Regions from separate parts of the Streptomyces sp. NPDC101393 genome, predicted to be linked through region 4. Evidence: riboswitches for the same ligand, from Rfam matches in the RefSeq annotation. Region 4 holds a riboswitch; each other region holds the start of a gene.
The links. A riboswitch is a leader RNA that binds a small molecule or an ion and turns the genes downstream of it on or off. The one in region 4 is predicted to bind cobalamin.
Positions count from the first base shown of each region.

Region 1: another riboswitch for cobalamin. It lies ahead of ACIRQ7_RS33420 (cobalamin biosynthesis protein); the one in region 4 lies ahead of ACIRQ7_RS09550 (CoA-acylating methylmalonate-semialdehyde dehydrogenase).
Region 2: another riboswitch for cobalamin. It lies ahead of metE (5-methyltetrahydropteroyltriglutamate--homocysteine S-methyltransferase); the one in region 4 lies ahead of ACIRQ7_RS09550 (CoA-acylating methylmalonate-semialdehyde dehydrogenase).
Region 3: another riboswitch for cobalamin. It lies ahead of ACIRQ7_RS06085 (ABC transporter substrate-binding protein); the one in region 4 lies ahead of ACIRQ7_RS09550 (CoA-acylating methylmalonate-semialdehyde dehydrogenase).

Region 1 covers NZ_JBIWNU010000013.1:92,208-97,824, forward strand. Annotated here, with positions in the region: gene ACIRQ7_RS33415 (cobyric acid synthase) at 1-109, opposite strand, end outside; gene ACIRQ7_RS33420 (cobalamin biosynthesis protein) at 106-1,125, opposite strand; cobalamin riboswitch at 1,258-1,415, opposite strand; gene ACIRQ7_RS33425 (hypothetical protein) at 1,618-2,073, shown strand; gene ACIRQ7_RS33430 (caspase family protein) at 2,079-4,793, shown strand; gene ACIRQ7_RS33435 (extracellular solute-binding protein) at 4,790-5,617, shown strand, end outside.
Region 2 covers NZ_JBIWNU010000006.1:504,563-510,179, reverse strand. Annotated here, with positions in the region: gene ACIRQ7_RS21945 (lamin tail domain-containing protein) at 1-266, opposite strand, end outside; gene ACIRQ7_RS21940 (hypothetical protein) at 475-930, opposite strand; gene ACIRQ7_RS21935 (cupredoxin domain-containing protein) at 971-1,390, opposite strand; cobalamin riboswitch at 1,621-1,839, shown strand; gene metE (5-methyltetrahydropteroyltriglutamate--homocysteine S-methyltransferase) at 1,993-4,317, shown strand; gene ACIRQ7_RS21925 (alpha/beta hydrolase) at 4,384-5,343, opposite strand; gene ACIRQ7_RS21920 (phosphocholine-specific phospholipase C) at 5,595-5,617, opposite strand, start outside.
Region 3 covers NZ_JBIWNU010000002.1:94,877-100,493, forward strand. Annotated here, with positions in the region: gene ACIRQ7_RS06070 (ABC transporter permease) at 1-528, opposite strand, end outside; gene ACIRQ7_RS06075 (ABC transporter permease subunit) at 525-812, opposite strand; partial or broken gene ACIRQ7_RS06080 (hypothetical protein) at 1,307-1,573, opposite strand; gene ACIRQ7_RS06085 (ABC transporter substrate-binding protein) at 1,476-3,059, opposite strand; cobalamin riboswitch at 3,109-3,237, opposite strand; gene xdhC (xanthine dehydrogenase accessory protein XdhC) at 3,372-4,181, opposite strand; gene xdhB (xanthine dehydrogenase molybdopterin binding subunit) at 4,183-5,617, opposite strand, start outside.
Region 4 covers NZ_JBIWNU010000002.1:862,927-868,543, reverse strand. Annotated here, with positions in the region: gene ACIRQ7_RS09560 (short-chain fatty acyl-CoA regulator family protein) at 1-615, shown strand, start outside; gene ACIRQ7_RS09555 (cobalamin-binding protein) at 667-1,593, opposite strand; cobalamin riboswitch at 1,809-1,999, shown strand; gene ACIRQ7_RS09550 (CoA-acylating methylmalonate-semialdehyde dehydrogenase) at 2,211-3,710, shown strand; gene ACIRQ7_RS09545 (acyl-CoA dehydrogenase family protein) at 3,716-4,861, shown strand; gene ACIRQ7_RS09540 (enoyl-CoA hydratase/isomerase family protein) at 4,858-5,617, shown strand, end outside.

The DNA of each region.
Region 1 (5,617 bases), on a different contig from region 4:
TGACCACGCTCTTGCCGGCGTCGGACGTCGTCCCGGCGACCAACAGGCCACCGCCGACCGCCCCGCCCGACCGCTCGCGCTGCCCGTGCTGCCCGTGCTGGCCGTTCACTGGGGCCTCCTCTTCCTGTGCCGGGCGTACAGCGCGCCCACCGCGAGCCGTCCCGCGACCGTCGTCGCCAGCGTCAGCGCGCTCACCCGGCGCGAGAGCCGTACCGCACGTGCGATGTCGGGCGCAGCGACCGGCGGCGCCCCGCCGTTGAGCTGCGGCCGGTGCTCGATCCGCCCGCCGTAGGCCAGCGTGCCGCCGAGGCGTACGCCCAGCGCGCCCGCGAACGACGCTTCCACCGGGCCCGCGTTGGGGCTCGGATGGGATCCGCCGTCCGCCCGCCAGGCCCGCAGCGCGCCGCGCCGGTCGGGCCCCGCGAGGACGGTCAGCGCGGCGGTCAGCCGGGAGCCGGGCCAGCCGGCGAGGTCGTCGAGCCGGGCCGAGGCCCAGCCGAACCGGAGGTACCGCGGCGACTTGTGGCCCACCATCGCGTCGAGGGTGTTCACGGCCCGGAATCCCACCAGCCCCGGCACCCCGGCCAGCGCGCCCCAGACCAGGGCGCCCACCACGGCGTCGGAGGTGTTCTCGGCGACCGACTCGACCACCGCGCGGGCCATCTGCGGCCCGTCCAGCGCCTGCGGATCGCGGCCGCACAGATGTGGCAGCCGCTCGCGCGCCAGGTCCAGGTCGCCCGCCGTCAGCGCGCCGCCGATGGCCCGCGCCTCGCGGCCGAGCGACGTACCGCCCAGCACGGCCCACACCGCCGCCGCGGTCAGCGCGATGTCGGCACCCGTGCGGAGGGAGAACGGAACGGAGGGGGAGCCGGGGGAGCCCGGGGAAGGCGCCGGACCGCGTACGGCGCGCCGCAGCAGCGCCGCGCCGGTGGCCGCGCCGCCCGCGCACAGCACGGCGTGCAGCGTCCCGTGGCCGCGGTGGTCGTGCCAGAGCCGGCGTTCGACGGCGCCCGCGGCACGGCCGAAAGCGGCCACCGGATGGCCGCGGCGGGGATCCGCCACGATCAGGTCGCCGAGAAAGCCGAGGGCCGCGCCGCACGCGTACGTGACGTGTTCCGCGCGCATCGGATCAGACCGCCGTCATGCCTCGGAGGGGTGCTGCGACAGGGACTGCCGGACGGGTTCTCGTACTGCGGCCGGGCATGGCGGTATGTCCTCACTCAGGGTCCGCGCCCTGGCTCGACGTGACGGCGACCAGAGTCTCCTGGCTCCCCGGATCGGCACTTCCCCCGGCCTTCCAGTCCGTACACGTGCGACCCGACGGGCCTGCGCGCAGCGGACCGTGACCTTTGGTGGAGGAACGCTCCCCGGTGACAGTGGCGGGACCGCGCCGGATTCTCACCGGACTTCCTCATCTGTCGCCGAATGGCCCCGGCAGTCCACCACGCCCCGCGAATGCCCGTCAACTCACCCTTGACCTGCACCGCAGCCATGTGACAGGCACTGTGGCGCACGCCACAGGGTGGCGGGTGTGTCACGGACTGTTGCCCCCTGACCTGATCCCGCGTCACTATCTGGTGCACGGCGGGCGATGGCCCGCCGGAAGGGGGCCGGGGGATGCCGCAGCACGCTGACCGTCAAGAGATCCGCCTACGGATCACGGGCACGAACAATCCGCAGCAGGACAACGCCGACCTCAAGGCCTGGCTGGAGCGCGAACCCTGGCTGGCGCGCCGCCCGCACGCATGGGAACAGCGGGCGCGGCCGGACGACGCGACGGGCGGTGCGGACCGGCCCGGCCGCGGGGACATGGCCGTCGGCGTCGACGACCTGATCCTGGTCGTCGTCGGCGCGGCCGCCGCCGAAGTGGCCAAGGGGCTGGGCATCGCCCTGCGCGAATGGCTGCGGCGGCGCAGGGAGGAACGCGCCGCGGGCGAGCAGCCCGCTCTGGAGGCGGGCGGCGCCGGCGGCGGTCTGCGGCAGGTCGGCGACGGTCTCCCGCACGGCGCGGCGCCCGGACGCCCCGATCCCGGCAGCCCGGCGGCCGAGGGCGGCAACACCTCCGAGGGCTGAGCCGGATGTCCGAATACGACGCGCGGGGCAAGGACAACCGTGCGCTGCTGATCTGCGTCAGCGACTACCTGCATCTGCCCGAGCTCCCCGCCGTGAAGGACAACGCCGAGCAGCTGGAGCGCGTCCTGACCGCCCCTGGCACCGACCTGTTCACCGGCGACGAGGTCGTCATCTGCCGGCCCAAGGAGCCGTGGGAGCTGGAAAGGGCGCTGGACGCCGTCACCAGGGAGGCGCGCGGGCTGCTGCTGGTCCACTTCTCCGGCCACGGACGCGTCGGCCCCGACGGCGGTGACCTCCAGCTCATGGTGGGCGGCTCGGCGGCCAAGGGCGGCCACAAGACCGTCTCCTGGCAGGACCTGGTGCTGTCCTACCTCGGCAATGCGCGGGCCGACCGGATCGTGATCGTCCTGGAGTGCTGCTATGCAGGCAACGCCGGCGAGGCCTTCCACTCCAGCCGCACACCCATGTCGCTGCTGATGGCCGCGCAGCCCAACCGCCGGATCTTCAGCGGCGAGGAGCCGGCCGGCGGCACCCTCTTCACCCGCGCCGCCGTGCAGATCCTCGAACGCGGCATACCCGGCAAGGCGTTCGTCACCTTCGAGGACCTCGTCCGCGCCCTGCGCGACCGGCTCGCCGGCGAGGAGACGCCGATGGGCGACGTATGGGAGCCGCGCTCGGCCAAACAGAACACCGTCGACGACGTCATCCTCTCCTTCGCCACCCCCGAGGTCCGGCCCAGGACGCCGCTGCGGATCCGGTTACGCCGCTGGTGGAAAGTGCGCATCCTGCGCTGGCGGCGCGTCCTGATGGTGTTCCTGACGGCGCTGGTGCTCCTCACCGGCGGTGTCGTCGCGCTGAACGCCGTCAGCACGCCGCCGGCCTGCCCGCCCGCACTCGAACTGCGGCTGCTGACCGCCCCCGAGGCTGAACCCACCCTGCGCAGCGCGGCCTTCTCCTACGAGATGTCCGACCTCAACACCCGGCCGCTGCAGGGCGAACGGGACCTGCCCGACGGCTGCCGGCGCGCCCAGATCACCGTCTACTCCGCCGCCAAGGACCAGGTCGGCGCGGGCTTCGCCGCCGCCGACCGCTGGCAGGGCGAGGCGCACGGCGCGAACGCGGGCGCGCGGGACGCCAAGGGCGCCGACCCGCTCCACCGGCCGGGACCGCAGCCCGACCTGTGGATCCCCGAATCCACCGCCGACTACGAGGAGGCCCGGCGGGTGCTGCCCGATGGCTCCCCGGCGACCCTGCACAACACCGGCCCGGTCGCCTACAGCCCGCTGGTCGTCGGCATCCCCGCCGACAAGCGGCTCGACGACGTCGAACGGGTCGGCGCCTCCTGGAAGGACCTGCTCACCGGCACCGACAGCGCCCACCGCGATCTGGAGCTCCTCCGCCCCAGCCCGGTCCTGTCCGGCACCGGCCTGCTGCACACCATCGGCCTCTACCTCGCGGGCGACGGCTCCCGGATCGGTCCGGCGGGCACCCCCGACCGCTCGCTCGCCCAGGATGCCGAGAGCCGGCTGTCCGCCCCGGGCAGCCAGTACGCGGGCAGCACCGAACTGCTGTGTTCGCTCCGCCCATACGAGGAAGGCACGGACGGCACGGACGGCACGGACGGCAAGGACGCCCGCAGCGCGGGGGGTGCGGAGGGTGCGAAGGGGCGAGCGGGCACGGCCGGCAGCGGCGACCGGTCGGCGCCGCTGGTCTCCGAGAAGTCGCTCGTCGACTACAACCTCGGCCACCCGGTCGGCACTTGCCCGGCCCTGGACACCGCGCTCGCCCCCAAGGACCGCTACGCCGCCTACTACCCCAAGAACGTTCCGGCGCTCGATCACCCCCTGGTCAGGGTCGACTGGTCCGGCGCCGACGACGCCACCCCACGGCAGGCCGCCACCGACCGCTTCGCCGGCTGGCTGCGCGACCCGGGAGCCGGCCAGCACATCCTCGTCGGGCAGGGCTACCGCGGGGTGCCGGACAAGGACGGCGAGGTGCCCCGCCCGGAGCCCGGCTCCCCCCTGCTCAACACCCGCTCCGACGCCGACCCCGCAGCCCCCGTCATCCGCTACACCGCGGGCGGCGACCAGGTCAGCCGCGTCCTGGACCGCTACGACAAGGCCCAGAAGTCCAGCCGGCTGCTGATCCTCTTCGACACCTCCACCTCCATGGCGGACGGCGGGAGACTGCCGGTCGCCGTCGGCGCGGCCGACCGCACCCTGGAAATGGTGGGCGCCCACCACACCTACGGCCTGTGGACCTTCCCCGACCCCGCGCACCCCACCGACCCCGCAGCGGTCCACCGGGCCGTCCCGCTGGGCAGCGCCGACCCCGCCCCCGGGAAGGCCGCGCTGGACCGCATCGCGAAGGGCGGACTCGTCGCCCACGGCGCGGCGATGGAGGAGGCGCTGACCGCCGCGGTCCGCGAACTGAAGGACTCCGCCGGGGCCAACAAGGCCGTCGTGCTCATCGTCGACCAGGACGACGGCGCCCCGCGGCGCGCCGCGGGCGTGGAGCAGACCCTCAACAAGCTCCTCAAGGGCACTCCCGAAGTGCCCGTGCTGACACTGGTGATGGGCAAGGCCGGCTGCGACACCCTTGCCTTCCAGGGCCTGGCCGACGCCTCCGGTGGACAGTGCGTGCCCACCGGCCCCACCGCCCCCGACCTGCTGGCCGGGCTCGTCGCCTCCGTCGGTACGGCCGGCAAGGAGGACCGGTGAACGCCCCGCGCCGCGCCGCGCCCGCCGCTCTGCTCTGCCTGACGCTGGCGGCCGCCGCGAGCGGCTGCACGTCGGGGCCGGGGCCCGGCCCCGAGAAGGGTGCCATCGTGCTGGCCACCGGCAGTGACCTCAGCAGCTCCGGCGTCCGCCAGGACCTCATCCTCGACTGGGAGAAGCGCACCGGCCGCACCGTGCGGATCGTCGAACTCCCGGACACCGCCGACGGCCAGCGCAGCCAGCTGCTGGCGGCCGGCCAGTCCGGCAACAGCGGCTATGACGTGCTCAACATCGACGTCGCCTGGACCGCGGAGTTCGCCGAGGCGGGCATCATCCGCCCCTGGGGCGAGGAGCTGGACGCCGACTTCCTCGACAGCGTGGTCAAGACGGCCGACCACAACGGCAAGGTGTGGGGCGTCCCCTTCAACACCGACGCCGGTCTGCTCTTCTACCGCAAGGACATCCTGCACGACTACGGATACGACCGGCCGCCCTCCAACTGGGGCGAGTTGAAGAACGTCGCCGGCCAGGTCGCGGACGCCTACAACCGCGCCGGCACCGGCAGGCGGATGTACGGCATGGTGGCCCAGCTGCGCCCGTACGAAGGGCTGACCGTCAACACCCTGGAGTCCGCCTGGGCCAACGGCGGCGACCCGGACGCGGTCAGCTTCACCAAGGGCGAGCAGGTCGGCGCGCTCCAGCAGGGCGTCGCCGACGTCAAGGACCGGCTCGACTCGATCATGCCGCACGAGGCGACGACGATGGACGAGACCGAGAGCCGCCGCTGGTTCGCCGACGGCCGCGCGCTGTTCATGCGCAACTGGCCC
Region 2 (5,617 bases), on a different contig from region 4:
TGCCGGCCCTCGACGAGGGTCCAGCCGCTGAGGTTCACCGCGTGCCGGCCGGTGTTCCGGACCGTGACCCACTCCGCGTTGAGGCTGCGGCGGGAGCCGTCGTCACGCCCGGGGCTGTCGTACTGGATGGGGCCCAGCTCGACGGCGGAACGCTGCGGACGCGGGTCCTGGCGGTGGCCGTCGGCCGCGGCGGGGAGCACGGCGGTGGCCGCCAGCGCCACCGAACCGAGAACGGACGCGGCGATGCGGGATGCGGAGCGGAACATGAGACCTCCTGCATACGGCACCCTCGCAGGGGTGCCGGTCGTGCCCAGTGCCCGGACCGTCGCCGGGCATCCACACTGTGCCGCGCCGCCACCCGCCGTCGTGATGAATCCGCTTGTGTGTTACGAAACATGGACATTTACGCATCCTCTTCGCACCCGGCGCGTGCTCCCCCGCGCCCCGGGCACCCCGTACCGGCGCCGGCGCGCGTCACCTGCGCCGTCTGTCCGATCGCCGCGCCGGGGCCAGCAGCAGGAAGACGGTGGCGAGGACGGTGACGGCCTGGGAGACGACGGTCAGCCGCTTGTCCGTGGTCCACACGGGCTCGTACATGTTCGGCACCGGGCCCAGCGTCCCGACGTCGACGTAGCGGTAGATGAGCAGGAGCGCCAGCCCGCCCGCGGCCACCAGCCAGGCGAAGAGGTCGGCCATAGGGCGCCGCCAGATCAGGACGAGCAGCGCCGCCAGCGAGGCCAGTCCGGCTTCGACCCGGAACAGCGTGCCCTGGCTGATGTCCGCGGCGACGGCGTCGTAGGAGTCGGCGAGACGGGCGTGGATGTAGGCGTTCACCGCCAGGCCGGCGGCGGCCAGCACCCGCGCGACACCCCGGGCGACCCGCCCGGCCCGCCCGGTGGACGGCTCCGGTACACCGCGGTCTGCTGCCATGTGGCTCCCCACCTCCTGGGCAAGGGTCGTGTGCGAAGGCTCAGTGGACGGTGAGCGAGCCCTTCATCGACGGATGGATGCTGCAGACGTACGGGTAGTCGCCGGCCTTGTCCGGGGCGGTGAAGGTGGCGGTCTTCCCGGGGCCGATGGGGCCGGTGTCGAAGGGTTTGCTGCCATTGGCCGTCACGGTGTGGGCGGTGTCGTCCTCGTTGACCACGGTGACCTTCGCGCCGGGGCGCACGGTCAGTTCGGCGGGGACGAAGGTGAAGTCCTTGACGGTGATCCGCGACTGCCCCGCCTTGGTGGGCGAGGGCGCGGACGACGGGGTGGACGAGGGGGCGGCCGATGACGGCGCGGGGGAGGATTCCGAGCCGCCGCCACCGTCACCGCACCCGCCGAGCGCCGTGGCGCACAGCACGGCCGCGGCCGTCGCGGCGGCTGCCCTTACGCGGTGGGTCATGGGTGGCTCGCCTCCGGTCCTGCCGCCTGCGCGGGCGGCGCGCGGCCGTCGCTCGGACCGCCCGTCCCACTAGAGCGCAGCTCCCGGCTCCCGGCCATCGGGCGGCGGCGTTCGGCGTACGCGGGCGGACGGGCAGCCGGACACCGTGCCCGCGAGCCACCCCCGGGGCGCGTGTCTCATCTCACCATCCGGCATGTGAGCGGCGCTGTCCGGCTCGTGCCGCAACGCCTAGGCTGGCCGGTGCAACTGGTTCGCCCTGCCCGCCAGGCAGGCGCGTCGCAAGAGGGAACCCGGTGGGAATCCGGGACTGCCCCGCAGCGGTGAGTGGGAACGACCGCCGTCATACGCACTGGACCCCCGGGGGTCTGGGAAGCGACGGCCAGTAGATGTCCGCCTTTCGGCGGACGTGCCCGCGAGTCCGAAGACCTGCCAGTGTCCGTGCGCGAACCTCGCGCACGGTGATCCGGTGACCTCGCGGGTGGGTCGGCGTACACAGCAGGCGGGCACGTGCGGCGAGATCGCGCCGTGGTCCGCCGCTTCGCCGTACTCCGCCTCGTGAGCCGTCCCCGGATCGTAGGGAGACACTCGCGAAGGAGAGTTCCGTGACCAGCAAGTCCGCAGCCGCGGCAGCACGGTCGACCGTGCACGGCTACCCGCGTCAGGGTCAGCACCGTGAACTGAAGAAGGCCATCGAGGGCTACTGGAAGGGCCGGGTCGGCGCCGACGCCCTCCGGGCCACCGCGGCCGAACTGCGCCGCGGCAATTGGCAGCAGCTCGCCGGGGCCGGTATCGACGAGGTGCCGACCGGTGACTTCTCGTACTACGACCACGTCCTGGACACCAGCGTCATGGTCGGTGCGATCCCCGACCGGCACCGCGCCGCGGTGGCCGCCGATGCCCTGGACGGCTACTTCGCGATGGCGCGCGGCACCCAGGACGTGGCGCCGCTGGAGATGACCAAGTGGTTCGACACCAACTACCACTATCTGGTCCCGGAGTTGGGGCCGGACACGGTCTTCGCCGCGGACTCCGGCAAGCAGGTCGCCGAACTGACCGAAGCCCTCACGCTCGGACTCACCGCCCGCCCGGTCCTCGTCGGCCCGGTCACCTACCTCCTGCTGTCCAAGCCCGCTCCCGGTGTCGCCGCCGACTTCGACCCGCTGACGCTGCTGGACCGGCTGCTGCCCGTCTACGCCGAGGTGCTCGCGGATCTGCGGGCGGCCGGCGCCGTCTGGACACAGCTCGACGAGCCGGCACTCGTACAGGACCGCTCGCCCGCCGTCCTGAACTCCGCCGCCCGCGCCTACCGCGATCTGGGCGCACTCACCGACCGCCCGAAGCTGCTGGTCGCCTCCTACTTCGACCGGCTGGGCGACGCGCTGCCGGTGCTGGCCAAGGCGCCCGTCGACGGCCTCGCGCTGGACTTCACCGGCGCCGCCGCCGCCAACCTCGGGGACCTCGCGGCCGTCGGCGGGCTGCCCGGCAAGCGGCTGGTGGCCGGCGTCGTCAACGGACGCAACGTCTGGATCAACGACTTCGAGAAGTCGCTGTCCACGCTGGGCACCCTGCTCGGCCTCGCCGACCGCGTCGATGTCGCCTCCTCCTGCTCCCTGCTGCACGTCCCGCTGGACGCGTCCGCCGAGCGTGACATCGACCCGCAGATCGCCCGCTGGCTCGCCTTCGCCCGCCAGAAGACGTCCGAGATCGCCACTCTGGCGCGCGGCCTGGCACAGGGCACCGACGCCATCGCCGCCGAACTCGCCGCCAACCGGGCCGACCTGGCCTCCCGCGCCGGCTCCGCCCTCACCCGCGACCCGGCCGTACGCGCCCGCGCCGCCGCCGTCACCGACGCGGACGGCCGCCGCTCCCAGCCGTACACCGAGCGGGCCGCGGCGCAGCGCGCCCATCTGCGGCTGCCGCTGCTGCCGACCACCACGATCGGGTCGTTCCCGCAGACCGCCGAACTGCGCACCGCACGCGCCGACCTGCGCGCCGGGCGGATCGACGGCGCCGCCTACGAGGAGCGCATCGCGACCGAGATCCGCGATGTGCTGGCCTTCCAGGAGAAGGCCGGGATCGACGTCCTGGTGCACGGCGAGCCCGAACGCAACGACATGGTGCAGTACTTCGCCGAGCAGCTGACCGGCTACCTCGCCACCCAGCACGGCTGGGTGCAGTCGTACGGCACCCGCTACGTCCGGCCGCCGATCCTGGCCGGCGACATCTCCCGCCCCGAGCCGATGACGGTGCGCTGGACGCGCTACGCCCAGTCGCTCACCGACCGCCCCGTCAAGGGCATGCTCACCGGCCCGGTCACCATGCTCGCCTGGTCCTTCGTCCGCGACGACCAGCCGCTCGGTGACACCGCCCGCCAGGTGGCCCTCGCCCTGCGGGACGAGGTGGGCGACCTCGAAGCCGCCGGGACATCGGTCATCCAGGTCGACGAGCCCGCGCTGCGCGAGACCCTTCCGCTGCGCGCCGCCGACCACGCCGGCTACCTCGCCTGGGCCACCGAGGCATTCCGCCTCACCACCAGCGGCATCCGCCCGGACACCCAGATCCACACCCATATGTGCTACGCGGAGTTCGGTGACATCGTCCAGGCCATCGACGACCTCGACGCGGACGTCATCAGCCTGGAGGCCGCCCGCTCCCACATGCAGGTCGCCCGGGAACTCGCCGCGCACGGCTACCCGCGCGAGGCCGGCCCCGGCGTCTACGACATCCACTCCCCCCGCATCCCCAGCACCGAGGAGGCAACCGCCCTGCTGCTCAAGGGACTTGAGGCCATCCCGGCCGAGCGGCTGTGGGTCAACCCCGACTGCGGCCTGAAGACCCGCGGCTGGCCCGAGGTCCGCGCCTCACTGGAGAACCTGGTGGCCGCGGCCCGCGAGGTGCGCGCCACCCTGCCGGGCTCCGTTTCCTGATCCGCTCCGGGCGGGGCCGGCACCTCACTCAGGTGCCGGCCCCGTCCGGCAGGCACGGTGCGTCCCTCATGCCGCGGGCCCTTGCTTCCGGCCGGCCGCCAGGCAGTCCTCCAGGAAGGCCAGGGCCCGCAGGTGGTAGGAGCGGGCCGCCCAGCCGAGGCTGATGTTGTGGCCCGCCAGTGGCTGACGGTCGATCACCACGCGTGAGGTCCCGGAGAGTTGGGTGGCAAGGTCGGCGAGGCTGGCGTCGTCGTGGCGCCACCAGGCCTCGTGCTCGGCGAACGTCAGCCGCACGGGGACCTGGATACGCGGCAGCAGCGCGCCGACCAGCTGCGGCCAGCGCGCCGCCTCGGCCGGTTCGCGTACCGGGACCGCGGAGACCATGGGGCCCACCGAGCGGAAGGTGCCCGGCGGGTAGAGGTGCAACGGGCCCCAGTAGCGCATCCGTTCGGAGCTCTGGGAGAGCGGGGAGGCGGCGGCCGCACCGCCGTCCGTGTCCGACGGGCGCAGGTGTGCGGCGACGTCGGACGGCTCGACGGCGTAGCGGTGGCCGCAGCCGGAGACGTCCAGGCCCAGCAGGGAGGGCGGCGGCGCGTCCGCGGCGGCGACCATCACCAGCTTGCCGCCGTAGGAGTGGGCCAGCAGGAACAGTCCGGCGCCGGTGCGGTACGAGGCCGCGAAGTCGGTGAGCGCCGCCCGCAGGGTCGCCGACTGCTCGGCCAGGGTCTGGCCCTCGGGCAGCTGCGCGGCGGACCGGCCGTATCCGGGGCGGTCCACGGCGAGGACGGTGTAGCCCAGGCGGGCGCCGAGGACCAGCAGCGAGAGGTCCGGATGTGCCTGCCCGTCGAAGTAGCCGGCACTCATCCCGCCCCCGTGCACGGCGACCACGACGGCCCGTGGCGGGCCCTCCTCGGGTTCGCTGAGCAGGGCGGACAGGGTGATGCCCGCACCGTCCAGGGTGATGTGGCGTACGCCCGCGGAGAGCGCCTGCGGCGGCGGCTGCGGGTCGGCGTTGGTGAGAGTCACGACGCAATCTTTACGCCTCGCCCGCCCCCACACGCCGAGGCGCCGCCCGACCGGGGGCGCGCGCCGTCGGCCCGCGGCGGCCGCGGCGTGCCGTCGGCGTGCCGGCTCGTCGGCCGACCGCGCCGGCGCACTCCCGGGCGCCGCACCGAAGCAGTTTCCGGAACGGGGCCGCCCGCGCGTGTGTCGCGGACGGCCCCGTCGCGGGTTCCCGTTGCCGGGCCCCGTCGCCGTTCTCCGTTGCCGGAGCGGCGTCAGCCCGTGATGATCGCCGGGT
Region 3 (5,617 bases), 770 kb from region 4:
CCGCAGCGCCTCGACGACGGTCCGGGTGCTGGGCGCGAGCGCGGCTCCTCGTACCAGCCGCGTCACGGCCGGGACCTGCAGCACCCCGGCCACCGCCACCAGCCAGTACCAGTCCCGGTGCCCCGTCGCGGCCAGGGTCATCAGCACCAGCAGTCCGGGGAAAGCGAGCAGCAGGTCCAGGCCCCGCATCACCGTCTCGTCGAGGCCACGCCGCGGGCCCGCGGCCAGCAGCCCCAACGGCACCCCTGCGGCCATGCCGACCAGCAGCGCGCCAAGGGCGCTGCCCACGACCGAGGCGCCGCCGTGCAGCACGAGCCACAGCACGTCGCGGCCCAGCACGTCGGTTCCGAGCGGGTGCCCGGCGCCTGGCGGCTGCGACGGTAACGCGCCCTCCGCCGACGGCGCGTTACCGGCCACCCACGGCCCCAGGGCGGCGGCGAGCACCGGCACGCCGAGCAGCACCAGCGCGATCCAGGGACGGCGGGGACGGCCGGTGCCGGCGGCGTCGGCCTTCTTCCGCGCGGTCACGCCGTCACCTCCCGACGCGGCGCCAGCCGGTGGGCGGCCAGGTCGCCGACGAGGTTCACGGCGACGGCGGTGCCGGCGAACAACAGCGCGTACGTCTGTACCTGGGGAAGGTCCCGGTTCTGCACCGCCTCGACGAAACCGCTGCCCAGCCCGCGGAATCCGAACACCACCTCCACCAGCACGGCGCCGCCCAGCAGGCCCTCCACGCACCGGGCGTACTGCTGCGCGGCGGGCCCCAGGGCGCCCGGCAGCACATGGCGCAGCACCACCGTCCGCTCCCGCATCCCCAGCAGCCGCAGGTGCTCGGGGCGACGGCACCGTGCCGCTCGGCCGCCACGTCGACGCGTATCTGGCGGGCCAGATCGCAGAGGTGCCGGGCCGTCAGGACGGTGACGGGCAGTGCCAGTACGGCCGGCTGCGCCAGCAGGGCCGCCGTGTCCATGCCGACGGCGGTGGCCGGCAGCAGCCCGGCCGCCAGCGACACCGAGGCGACCAGCAGCAGCCCGAGCACGAACTCCGGGACGGCGTGCAGCAGAAGGGCCGCCGTATTCAGCGTCCGGTCGACGCGACTGCCCTCCCGCAGTCCCGACACCGTGCCCAGCAGCGGCGCCAGCACCGTGACCAGCGCCAGCGCCGGGACACCCAGCAGCAGGGTCACCCCGATGCGGCGGCCGATGTCGTCGCCCACCGGCAGGCCGGTCGTCAGGGAATTCCCGAGGTCGCCGGTGAGCAGGTTGCCCGGCCAGTGCCCGAAGCGGGTCCAGGCCGGCTCGTCCAGCCCCAACTGGCTTCGCAGTGCCTGGACTTGTGCGGGCGTTCCGAGTTCGCCGCGGAGCACGTCGGCCGTGTCCCCGGGCAGCAGCGAGCCGACGGCGAACACGGCGACCAGCACCACCAGGCACTGAAGGACCGCCAGCAGTGAGCGCCGCAGGACGTAGGCGCGCACTTCAGCCGATGCGGACCCGGTCGAACCGGGCCCAGTCGTGCGAGTTCGGCGGTGCGGCGCGCAGGCCGCGGACCGAAGGGCCGATGGCGTCGTTGGCATCGGAGAACGCCCACACCAGGAGCCCGGACCCGTCCCGGGCGATCTTCTGGGCGCGGGTGAGCAAGGCCAGCCGGTCCCGCTCGTCGCGGGTGGTGCGGGCGCGCTCCAGCAGCGTGTCGAACTCCTTCGAGGCGTACTGCGTCTGGTTGCGGGCGGCTCCGCCGCGGACCCGCTGCTGGAGGAAGTCGGAGACGGGCAGCGTGGAGCTGGTGTTGAAGGCGGCGACCCCGTGCGTCTTGATCTCACTGAAATACGTGCTGGCGGCCCGGGTGTTGGCGGTCAACTTCAGCCCCACCTCGCGTAGTTGCCGCGCCATCAGGTCCGCGGCCGGCTCCCAGGCGGCGTCGACCGCACTGGTCTCCACGGTGATCTCCCACCCGTCCGCGCCGGCCTCCTTCACGAGCTTCCGGGCCCTTTCGACATCGCGCACGCGGGGCTTCAGGCCGTCGGGGTAGCCGCGCAGGCCCATGCCGAACAGGTCGTTCCCCGGCTCGCCGTGCCCGGCGAGGGCGACGCGCACCAGCGCCTTCCGGTCGAGCCCGAGCTGCACGGCCCGCACCAGCCGCGGGTCGTCGAAGGGCTTGCGGCCGGCGCGCAGCAACAGCTGCTGGGCGGTGGCCCGTTTGGCGGTCAGCAGCCGCGTCGAGCCCTTCTGCTGCAGCCGGTCCACCGAGGCGCCGGCCATGTCGGCGGCGTAGTGGACCTGTCCGGAGAGCAGCGCGTTGAGTCGCGCCGACTCCTCGTTCGCCGGGACGATCTCCAGCTCGGCGATGTGCGGGGCACCGTCCCAGTGGTCCGCCCAGCGCCGGTAGCGGGCGGTCCCGCCGGGTGTGAACGACACGTAGCTGAAGGGGCCGGAGCCGACGGGCTTGCGGAAGTCCTTCGTACCGTCGGGGATGATCTCCGTGCCGGGGCCGGCGAAGACGGTGGGGAACTCGAAGTTCGGCGCCTTCAGCACGAAGACGACGGACCGTTGGCCGTCGGCCTTGCTCGCCTCGAAGTCGATCGCGGAGAGCAGTTGCTGCGAGGGGGAACCGGTGTCGGGGTCGGCAGCGCGGCGGTAGCTGTAGAGGACGTCCCGTGCGGTCACCGGTCTGCCGTCGTGGAACTCCGCCGTGCGCAGACGTATGTGCCACCGGGTGCCGGAGGCGTCGCCCTCCCAGGATTCCGCGAGCCGCTCGCGGACGGACATGTCGTCCGCGTACGTGCCGAGCGTGTCGTAGAGGGCCTTGGCGCGGGCCTGGTCGACGAAGTTCGGCGCGACGTGGGGGTCGAGGGTCTCCTGGGAGCCGCCGGCCGTGAACGCGGCGCGGAACCGGTCGCCGCCGCCCCCGTCCCTCGCGTCCCCGCCGCAGCCGGCGAGCAGGCCGGGCGAGGTCAGCGCCAGGGCGCCTCCGGCGGCCAGCACCATCCGTCTTCCGGGTTCCGGCCGGTTGCCGGGTTCGGGCCGGTGCACCGGCTCCGTCCGGGCATGCGTCGTCACCATCGATCCTCTCCGGGGTTTCCTCGCCCCTGCCATCGGACCGGCGACGGGTCAGTCTCCTGGCTCCCGGATCGTTGCCGGCCTCCGCCTTCCCACCCGCGGCTGCGGACAGTGGCATGCAGGAGGACAGCTCCCCGGTCACAGTGGCGGGACCGCGCCGGAATCGCACCGGCTTCCTGGTCCCCGTCGCCTCGTGCACTCATTGTGGCGCACGAGGCGGCGGGCGCCGGGTCCAGGGGCTCGGTCACGCCGACAGGGCGCCCCGCACGGTGCGTTCGCACGCGTGCGGGGCGCCCTGTCGATCCGGTGGGAGTGTCAGTCCCCCTCGGTTTCGAAGGTGCGCAGCAAATCGGCGGCGACGCTCACGGCAATGGTCGCGGGTTCCTTGCCCGTCAGGGTGGCCAGCCCGATCGGGGTCTTGATCCGGTCGATGGTGGCCTCGCCGTGGCCGCCCTCGGTGGCGAGGCGTTTGCGGAACCGCACCCACTTGGCCTCCGACCCGATCAGCCCGAGGGAGCCGAGATGGGTGGTCCGCAAGGCGGCGTCGCACAGCGCGGCGTCCTCGGCATGATCATGGGTCATGATCAGGATGTGGGTGCCGTGCGGCAACTCCTCCAGCACCTCCTCGGGCAGCAGCGGCGTGTGATGCACATGCACCTGCGCCACCGCGTCCGCCAGCACGTCGAGCCGCTCCTCGGTGAGGATGTCGGCGCGGGTGTCGACCAGATGGAGGTCGAGGTCCTGACGTGCCAGGATGCGTGCCAGTTCCAGCCCTACGTGCCCGACGCCGAAGATCGCCACCGCCCTCACCACCGGCAGCGGTTCGAGCAGCACCGAGACCGCGCCGCCGCAGCACTGCACGCCGTGCTCGTTGGTCACCTTGTCGTTCAGGGCGAAATCGATCAGTTCCGGTTCCGGCTTGGACGCGCCGATCATTCCCCGGGCCCGATCGATCGCGACGGCCTCGATATTGCCGCCACCGATCGAACCCCACGTCTCGGTCTGCCCCACCACCAGTTTCGCTCCTGCGTCGCGTGGGGCGTGGCCGCGCACGGTCGCGACGGTCACCAGCACGCCGGCCTCCCGGCGTGCCCGCAACCGTGTGACCGCGTCGACCCACGTCATGTCAGGCACCGTTCAATGCTGTGGCGTTGCTCCGGATCGTGCCGTTGGCAGCGTTCCCGTTTCCGGCGTGGCCGTCGCCGCCGTGGCCGTTGGCGGCAGCCCCGTTACGGGCGTGACCGTTCGGGGAGGCACCGTTCCGGCGGGCCTGCTGGATCGCCCAGTACACCGCCTCCGGTGTCGCGGGTGAGGCCAACTCGATGCCGGCCCCCTTAGGCCCGAACGCGCCGGCGGCCTGCCGCAACGCCTCTCGCACCGAGAACGCCAGCATCAGCGGAGGCTCACCCACCGCCTTGGACCCGTATACCGAGCCCTCCTCGGTGGCGTTCTCCAGAAGGGTGACGTGGAATTCCTCGGGCATCTCCGAAAAGCTCGGCAGCTTGTAGGTGCTCGCGGCCTGGGTCAGCAGCCGGCCGCGGTGCGGCCCGTCACTGGAGTCCCAGCGCATGTCCTCAAGCGTCAGCCAGCCCGCCCCCTGCACGAACCCGCCTTCCACCTGACCGATGTCGATCATCGGGGACAGGCTGTCGCCGACATCGTGCACGATGTCCACCCGCCGGATGCGGTATGCGCCGGTGAAGCCGTCCACCTCCACCTCGGCCGCGGCGGCCCCATGGGAGAAGTACTTGAACGGCGAGCCCTTGAACGTCTTCGCGTCCCAGTGCAGTCCCTCGGTCCGGTAGAAACCGGCCGCCGACAGCTGAACCCGCTGGAAATACGCGGTGCGCACCAGGTCGTCCCAGGCCAGCTCCTTGTCACTGCCCAGGCTGCGCGCGACGCCCTCGACGATGCGTACGTCCGAGGCATTCGCGCTCAGTTGGGTGGCAGCCACCTGCAGCAGCCGCTCCCGCAACTGCTCGCAGGCGTTCTTCACCGCCGCGCCGTTGAGATCCGCTCCGGCACTCGCGGCGGTGGCCGAGGTGTTGGGCACCTTGTCGGTTCGTGTGGGGGCCAGCCGGACCTTGTGCAGCGGGATGCCCAGGGTGGTCGCGGCCACCTGCAGCATCTTGGTGTGCAGGCCCTGGCCCATCTCGGTGCCGCCGTGGTTGATCAGGACCGAGCCGTCCTTGTAGATCAGCACCAGCGCGCCGCCCTGGTTGAAGGCGGTGAGGTTGAACGAGATGCCGAACTTGATGCCGGTGACCGCAAGTGCCCGCTTGGTGTGCGGGTGTGCGGCGTTGAAGGCGGCGATCTCGCGCTTGCGATCGGCGATGCCGCCGTTGTGCTGCACCTCCTGCCATACGGCGGAGATCCGTTCGTGCTGCACGACCGGCTGTCCGTACGGCGTCGACTGACCCTGCTGGTAGAAGTTGCGCTCCCGCAACTCCATCGGATCCAGGCCGAGCAGCGGGGCGCACCGGCCCATGATGTCCTCGATCACCAGCATGCCCTGCGGTCCGCCGAAGCCGCGGAAGGCCGTGTTGGAGACCTTGTTGGTC
Region 4 (5,617 bases):
GCCGCCCTGATCCTTCCCTACCGCGCCTTCCACGCCGCCGCGGAGGAGGTCCGCTACGACATCGAGCGACTCACCGACCAGTTCGGCCTGGGCTACGAGACGGTGTGCCACCGCCTCAGCACGCTGCAGCGCCCCCGGCTGCGCGGAGTGCCGTTCTCCTTCGTCCGCGTCGACCGGGCCGGCAACATGTCCAAGCGGCAATCCGCCACCGGCTTTCACTTCTCGCGCGCCGGTGGCACCTGCCCGCTGTGGAACGTCTACGAGGCGTTCGCCGCGCCCGGCCGTATCCATGTCCAGATCGCCGCCATGCCGGACGGCCAGCGCTATCTGTGGACCGCCCGTGCCGTCACCCGCCACCGCGGCGGCTGGGGCGAGCCGGGCAAGACCTTTGCCATCGGCCTCGGTTGCGAGATCCGGCACGCCTCCCGGCTGGTGTACTCCGACGGCCTCGACCTCGACAACACCGCCGCCGCCACCCCCATCGGCATGGGCTGCCGCATCTGTGAACGCCTCGACTGCCCCCAGCGTGCCGTGCCGCCCCTGGGACAGCCGCTGGCCATCAACGAGAACAGCAGCACCTTCGTGCCCTACCCCGTGGCGGATGCATCGGCCTGAGCCACCCGTTCGGTCTGGGCCTCCCGTTGGCCGGATGGGGCCCGAGTCCGGTCAGCCGTCGGCGGCGGACAGGCGCATCGCCTCACCCGCCGTCACGGGATCTCCCGCGTCGACGGAGTGCAGGACGTGCGCCAGGACCTCCGCGCCCCGGACCACCCGAGGCCCCGGCCGGTTGAAGTACGCGGGCCCGTCGAGGATCCAGACGGCATCGTTGCGTACGGCGGGCAGTTCGTCCCAGCCCGGCAGTTCGGTGAGCACATGGCGTTCCCGCAGGGTGCGTTCGGGGCTGAAGCCGCAGGGCAGTACGAGGATGACGTCGGGGCGCGCGGCGCGTACGGCACTCCACTCCATCGGCGCGGTGTGCTCGCCCGGCGCCGCCAGCAGCGGCGCGCCTCCGGCGCAGCTGATCTGCTCCGGGACCCAGTGGCCCGCGGGCCAGAGAGGGTCGAGCCACTCGATGGCGACCACGCGGGGCCGTGGCCGCCCGGCGGTCAGCTGTTCCACCTTCGCCAGGCGTGTACGCAGCTCCGCGCGCCGCAGTTCCGCACGTTCGCGCACGCCCAGCTGCGCGCCCACGGTGACCAGGCAGTCCAGTACCTCGTCCAGGGTCCGCGGCTCCAGGCTGAGCATCTTGGTACCGGCGTCCAGGACCCGCACGGCCTTCGAGACGCTGCTGTACGACACCGCGCACACGTCACAGAGGTCCTGGGTGAGTACGACGTCCGGGGCGAGGGCGGCGAGGGCCTCGGTGTCGAGGGTGTAGAGCGAGGAGCCGGTGTGGGAGGCGCCGCCCACCGCGTCGGAGATCTCCCGGCTGCTCAGGGTGTCCGCGGAGAATTCGGCAGCCGTGACGGCGGGCACCCCCGAGACGGCCTCGGGCGGCCAGTCGCATTCGTGGGTGCGGCCCACCAGGTCGGCGGTCAGACCGAGTTCGGCCACGATGTCGGTGGCGGCCGGGAGCAGGGAGACGATGCGCATGGTTCGACCCTAGGGTCTGTCGTGTGGATCACGCCGGGCTCGCGGGGTCCGGCACGCGCATCTGCTGCGTTGTCGTCAATCAGCAACGCTCCGCGTTGCCTCGATCCTCCGCCGTGCAGCTGCACGCACCGGACCCCGCTCCCTGATCCGGCGTGATCCGAACGACAGACCCCAGGTCCCCTCGGGCGGCGGGGCGGGGTGGACTTACTAGGACGTCCAACTATATGTTCGTCGGCAAGCCCGCGGTGCAGGGAAGCCGGTGTGAATCCGGCGCGGTCCCGCCACTGTGACCGGGAAGTGTGCTCTTCGAGCAGGACAGGCCACTGACGGAGAAATCCGTCGGGAAGGCCGGAGAGCGCGCGGTGATCCGGGAGTCAGGATACCGGCCGCGGGGTGTTCCGTGTTGTCCACGAGGATGGAGCAGACACGCATGGCACCGGTCCGTACCCACGACCCAGGTGATCCGGCGGAGCAGGCGGCGGCATACGCCGACCTCTAGTTCCGCGACGGCTCTTCGGCCTTCGCGTCCCACGGCCTGCCCGTGCCCGCACCCCACAGGGTGCGGTCCTCGGCCTGCCGTGCCATCCCCGGATCGCACCTGACGAGAGCAGGCTCTCATGGTCCGTGAACTGACACATTTCATCGGCGGCAAGCACACACCGGGAACCTCCGGGCTCTTCGCCGACGTGTACGACCCCAACACCGGCCTGGTCCAGGCCCGGGTCCCGCTGGCCGGGCGGGCCGACACCGAGCGGGCGATCGCCGATGCCGAGTCGGCGCAGCAGGAGTGGGGCGAGTGGAATCCGCAGCGCCGCGCCCGGGTGCTGCTGAAGTTCCTCCAACTCGTCGACGGAGAGCGGGAGTCACTGGCCCGCATGCTCTCCGCCGAGCACGGCAAGACCGTCGCCGACGCGCACGGTGACCTTCAGCGCGGCTTGGAGGTCGTCGAGTTCGCCGCCGGGATCCCGCATCTGCTCAAGGGGGAGTTCACCGACAATGCGGGGGGCGGCATAGACGTCCACTCGCTGCGCCGTCCGCTCGGCGTCACGGCCGGTATCACCCCGTTCAACTTCCCCGCGATGATCCCGTTGTGGAAGGCCGCCCCGGCCGTCGCCTGCGGCAACGCCTTCCTCCTCAAGCCGTCGGAACGCGCCCCGTCCGTACCCCTGCGACTCGCGGAACTCTTCCTGGAGGCCGGCCTGCCGCCCGGTGTGCTGAACGTCGTCAACGGCGGCAAGGAAGCGGTCGACATCCTTCTCGCGGACCCGCGCGTACAGGCCGTCGGCTTCGTCGGCTCGACCCCGATCGCCGCCGACATCTATGCCACCGCCGCCCGGCACGGCAAGCGCGCCCAGTGCTTCGGGGGCGCCAAGAACCACATGATCGTGATGCCGGACGCCGATCTCGACCAGGCCGTGGACGCCCTGATCGGTGCCGGGTACGGATCGGCCGGCGAGCGCTGCATGGCGATCTCCGTCGCCGTTCCGGTGGGTGAGGACACCGCCGACCGCCTGGTCGCCCGCCTCAAGGAGCGTCTCGCCACCCTGCGGATCGGTGCCTCCCACGACCCCGACGCCGACTTCGGCCCGCTGGTGAGCCGGGACGCCCTCGACCGGGTACGCCGCTACGTCGACATCGGCGTCACCGAAGGAGCCGAACTCATCGTCGACGGACGGGACTTCAGCCTCCCCGGCCATGAGAACGGCTTCTTCGCAGGGGCCTCGCTCTTCGACCGGGTCGCCCCGGCGATGCGGATCTACCGGGAGGAGATCTTCGGCCCGGTCCTCTGCGTGGTGCGCGCCGCCGACTACGAGGAGGCACTGCGACTGCCCAGCGAGCACCCGTACGGCAACGGGGTGGCGATCTTCACGCGGGACGGTGACACCGCCCGCGACTTCAGCCGCCGCGTCAACACCGGCATGGTCGGCGTCAACGTCCCCATTCCGGTACCCGTCGCCTACCACACCTTCGGCGGCTGGAAGCGGTCCGGCTTCGGCGACCTGAACCAGCACGGGCCGGACGCCATCCGCTTCTACACCCGTACGAAGACCGTCACCTCGCGCTGGCCCTCCGGGGCCAAGGAGGGCGCGAGCTTCACCCTCCCGACGATGGGCTGAGCCCGATGAACAGCACTCTCACCAAGGACCAGCTCGCCCTGGCCGAAGTCACCCTCGACTTCACCGAGGAACACCTCACACCGCACGCCGTCGCCTGGGACCGCGACAAGCACTTCCCGGTCGATGTGCTGCGCAAGGCCGCCGGCCTCGGCCTGGGCGGTGTCTATGTACGGGAGGAATCCGGCGGCTCCGGCCTCACCCGCAGCGACGGGGCCCTCATCTTCGAGGTCCTCGCGACCGGCTGCCCGTCCATCGCCGGCTATCTCTCCATCCACAACATGGTCGCCTGGATGATCGACCGGTACGGCGACGGGTCCCAACGCGCCCGCTGGCTCCCGGATCTGTGCTCCATGGAAGCGCTGGGCAGCTACTGCCTGACCGAACCGGGTGCCGGATCGGACGCCGCGGCACTGCGCACCCGTGCCGAACGCGACGGCGGCCACTACGTCCTGACCGGCGTCAAGCAGTTCATCTCCGGAGCGGGCGCGTCACAGGTCTACGTCGTGATGGCCCGCACCGGCGAGGGGGGCCATGACGGGATCTCCGCCTTCGTCGTCGAACGGGACGACCCGGGGCTGTCCTTCGGCCCCAACGAACAGAAAATGGGCTGGAACGCCCAGCCCACCCGCCAGGTGATCCTCGACGGCGTGCGCATCCCGGCCGACCGCCTGCTCGGGGCCGAGGGCGAGGGCTTCCGCATCGCCATGTCGGGCCTCAACGGCGGTCGCCTCGGGATCGCCGCCTGCTCCCTGGGAGGCGCGCGGAGCGCACTGCACCGCAGCCTGACCTACCTCGCCGACCGTGAGGCGTTCGGCGCGCCTCTCCTGAACGCGCAGGCGCTCCAGTTCCGGCTCGCCGACATGGCGACCGAGCTGGCCGCCGCCCGCGCGCTGGTACGGCAGGCGGCCGACGCGCTCGACCGGGAAGACGCGCAGGCGCCGCAGCTGTGTGCCATGGCCAAGAGGTTCGCCACGGACACCGGCTACTCCGTAGCCGACCGGGCGCTGCAACTGCACGGCGGCTACGGCTACCTCAGCGAGTACGGCATCGAAAAGATCGTCCGGGACCTCCGCGTCCACCAGATCCTGGAAGGAACCAACGAGATAATGCGCCTCATCGTGGCCCGCGGGCTCACGGAGGTCGTCCGATGAGCGCACACGAGGACGCCGTACTGGCGGCCGTCGAGGGCCGCATGGGGCGTCTCACCCTGAACCGGCCCCGGGCCCTCAACGCCCTCACCCACGAGATGGTGCGCCGCATCACCGCGACCCTGGAGGAATGGGAACGCGATCCTGCGGTCGAGACCGTGGTGATCACCGGGGCGGGGGAGCGCGGTCTGTGTGCCGGCGGCGACATCCGCCAGATCCATGCGGACGCCCGCGCCGGCGGCGGCGACACCTCGGCCGCCTTCTGGCGCGACGAGTACCGGCTCAACGCCCGGATCGCCCGCTGTCCCAAGCCCTACGTGGCCCTCATGGACGGCATCGTGATGGGCGGGGGAGTCGGCGTCTCGGCGCACGGCAGCGTACGCATCGTCACCGAACGCTCCCGGATCGCCATGCCGGAGACCGGCATCGGCTTCGTGCCCGACGTGGGGGGCACCTACCTGCTGGCCCTGGCCCCGGGGCAGTTGGGCACCCATCTGGCGCTGACCGGGACGACCGTGGGAGCCGCGGACGCGCTGCTGTGCGGGCTCGCGGACCACTTCATCCCCTCACACCGGCTGCCGGAACTGCTCCAGGCCCTCGCCACGAGGGCGGTGACCGACGTACTCCCCTCATTCGTGGGTGCGGCGCCGCCCGGCGAACTGGGCGCGCACCAGGAGTGGATCGACCACTGCTATGCCGCCGACACCGTCGAGGAGATCGTGAACCGGCTCTTCGCGAACGGTGCCCCGGCCGCGAAGA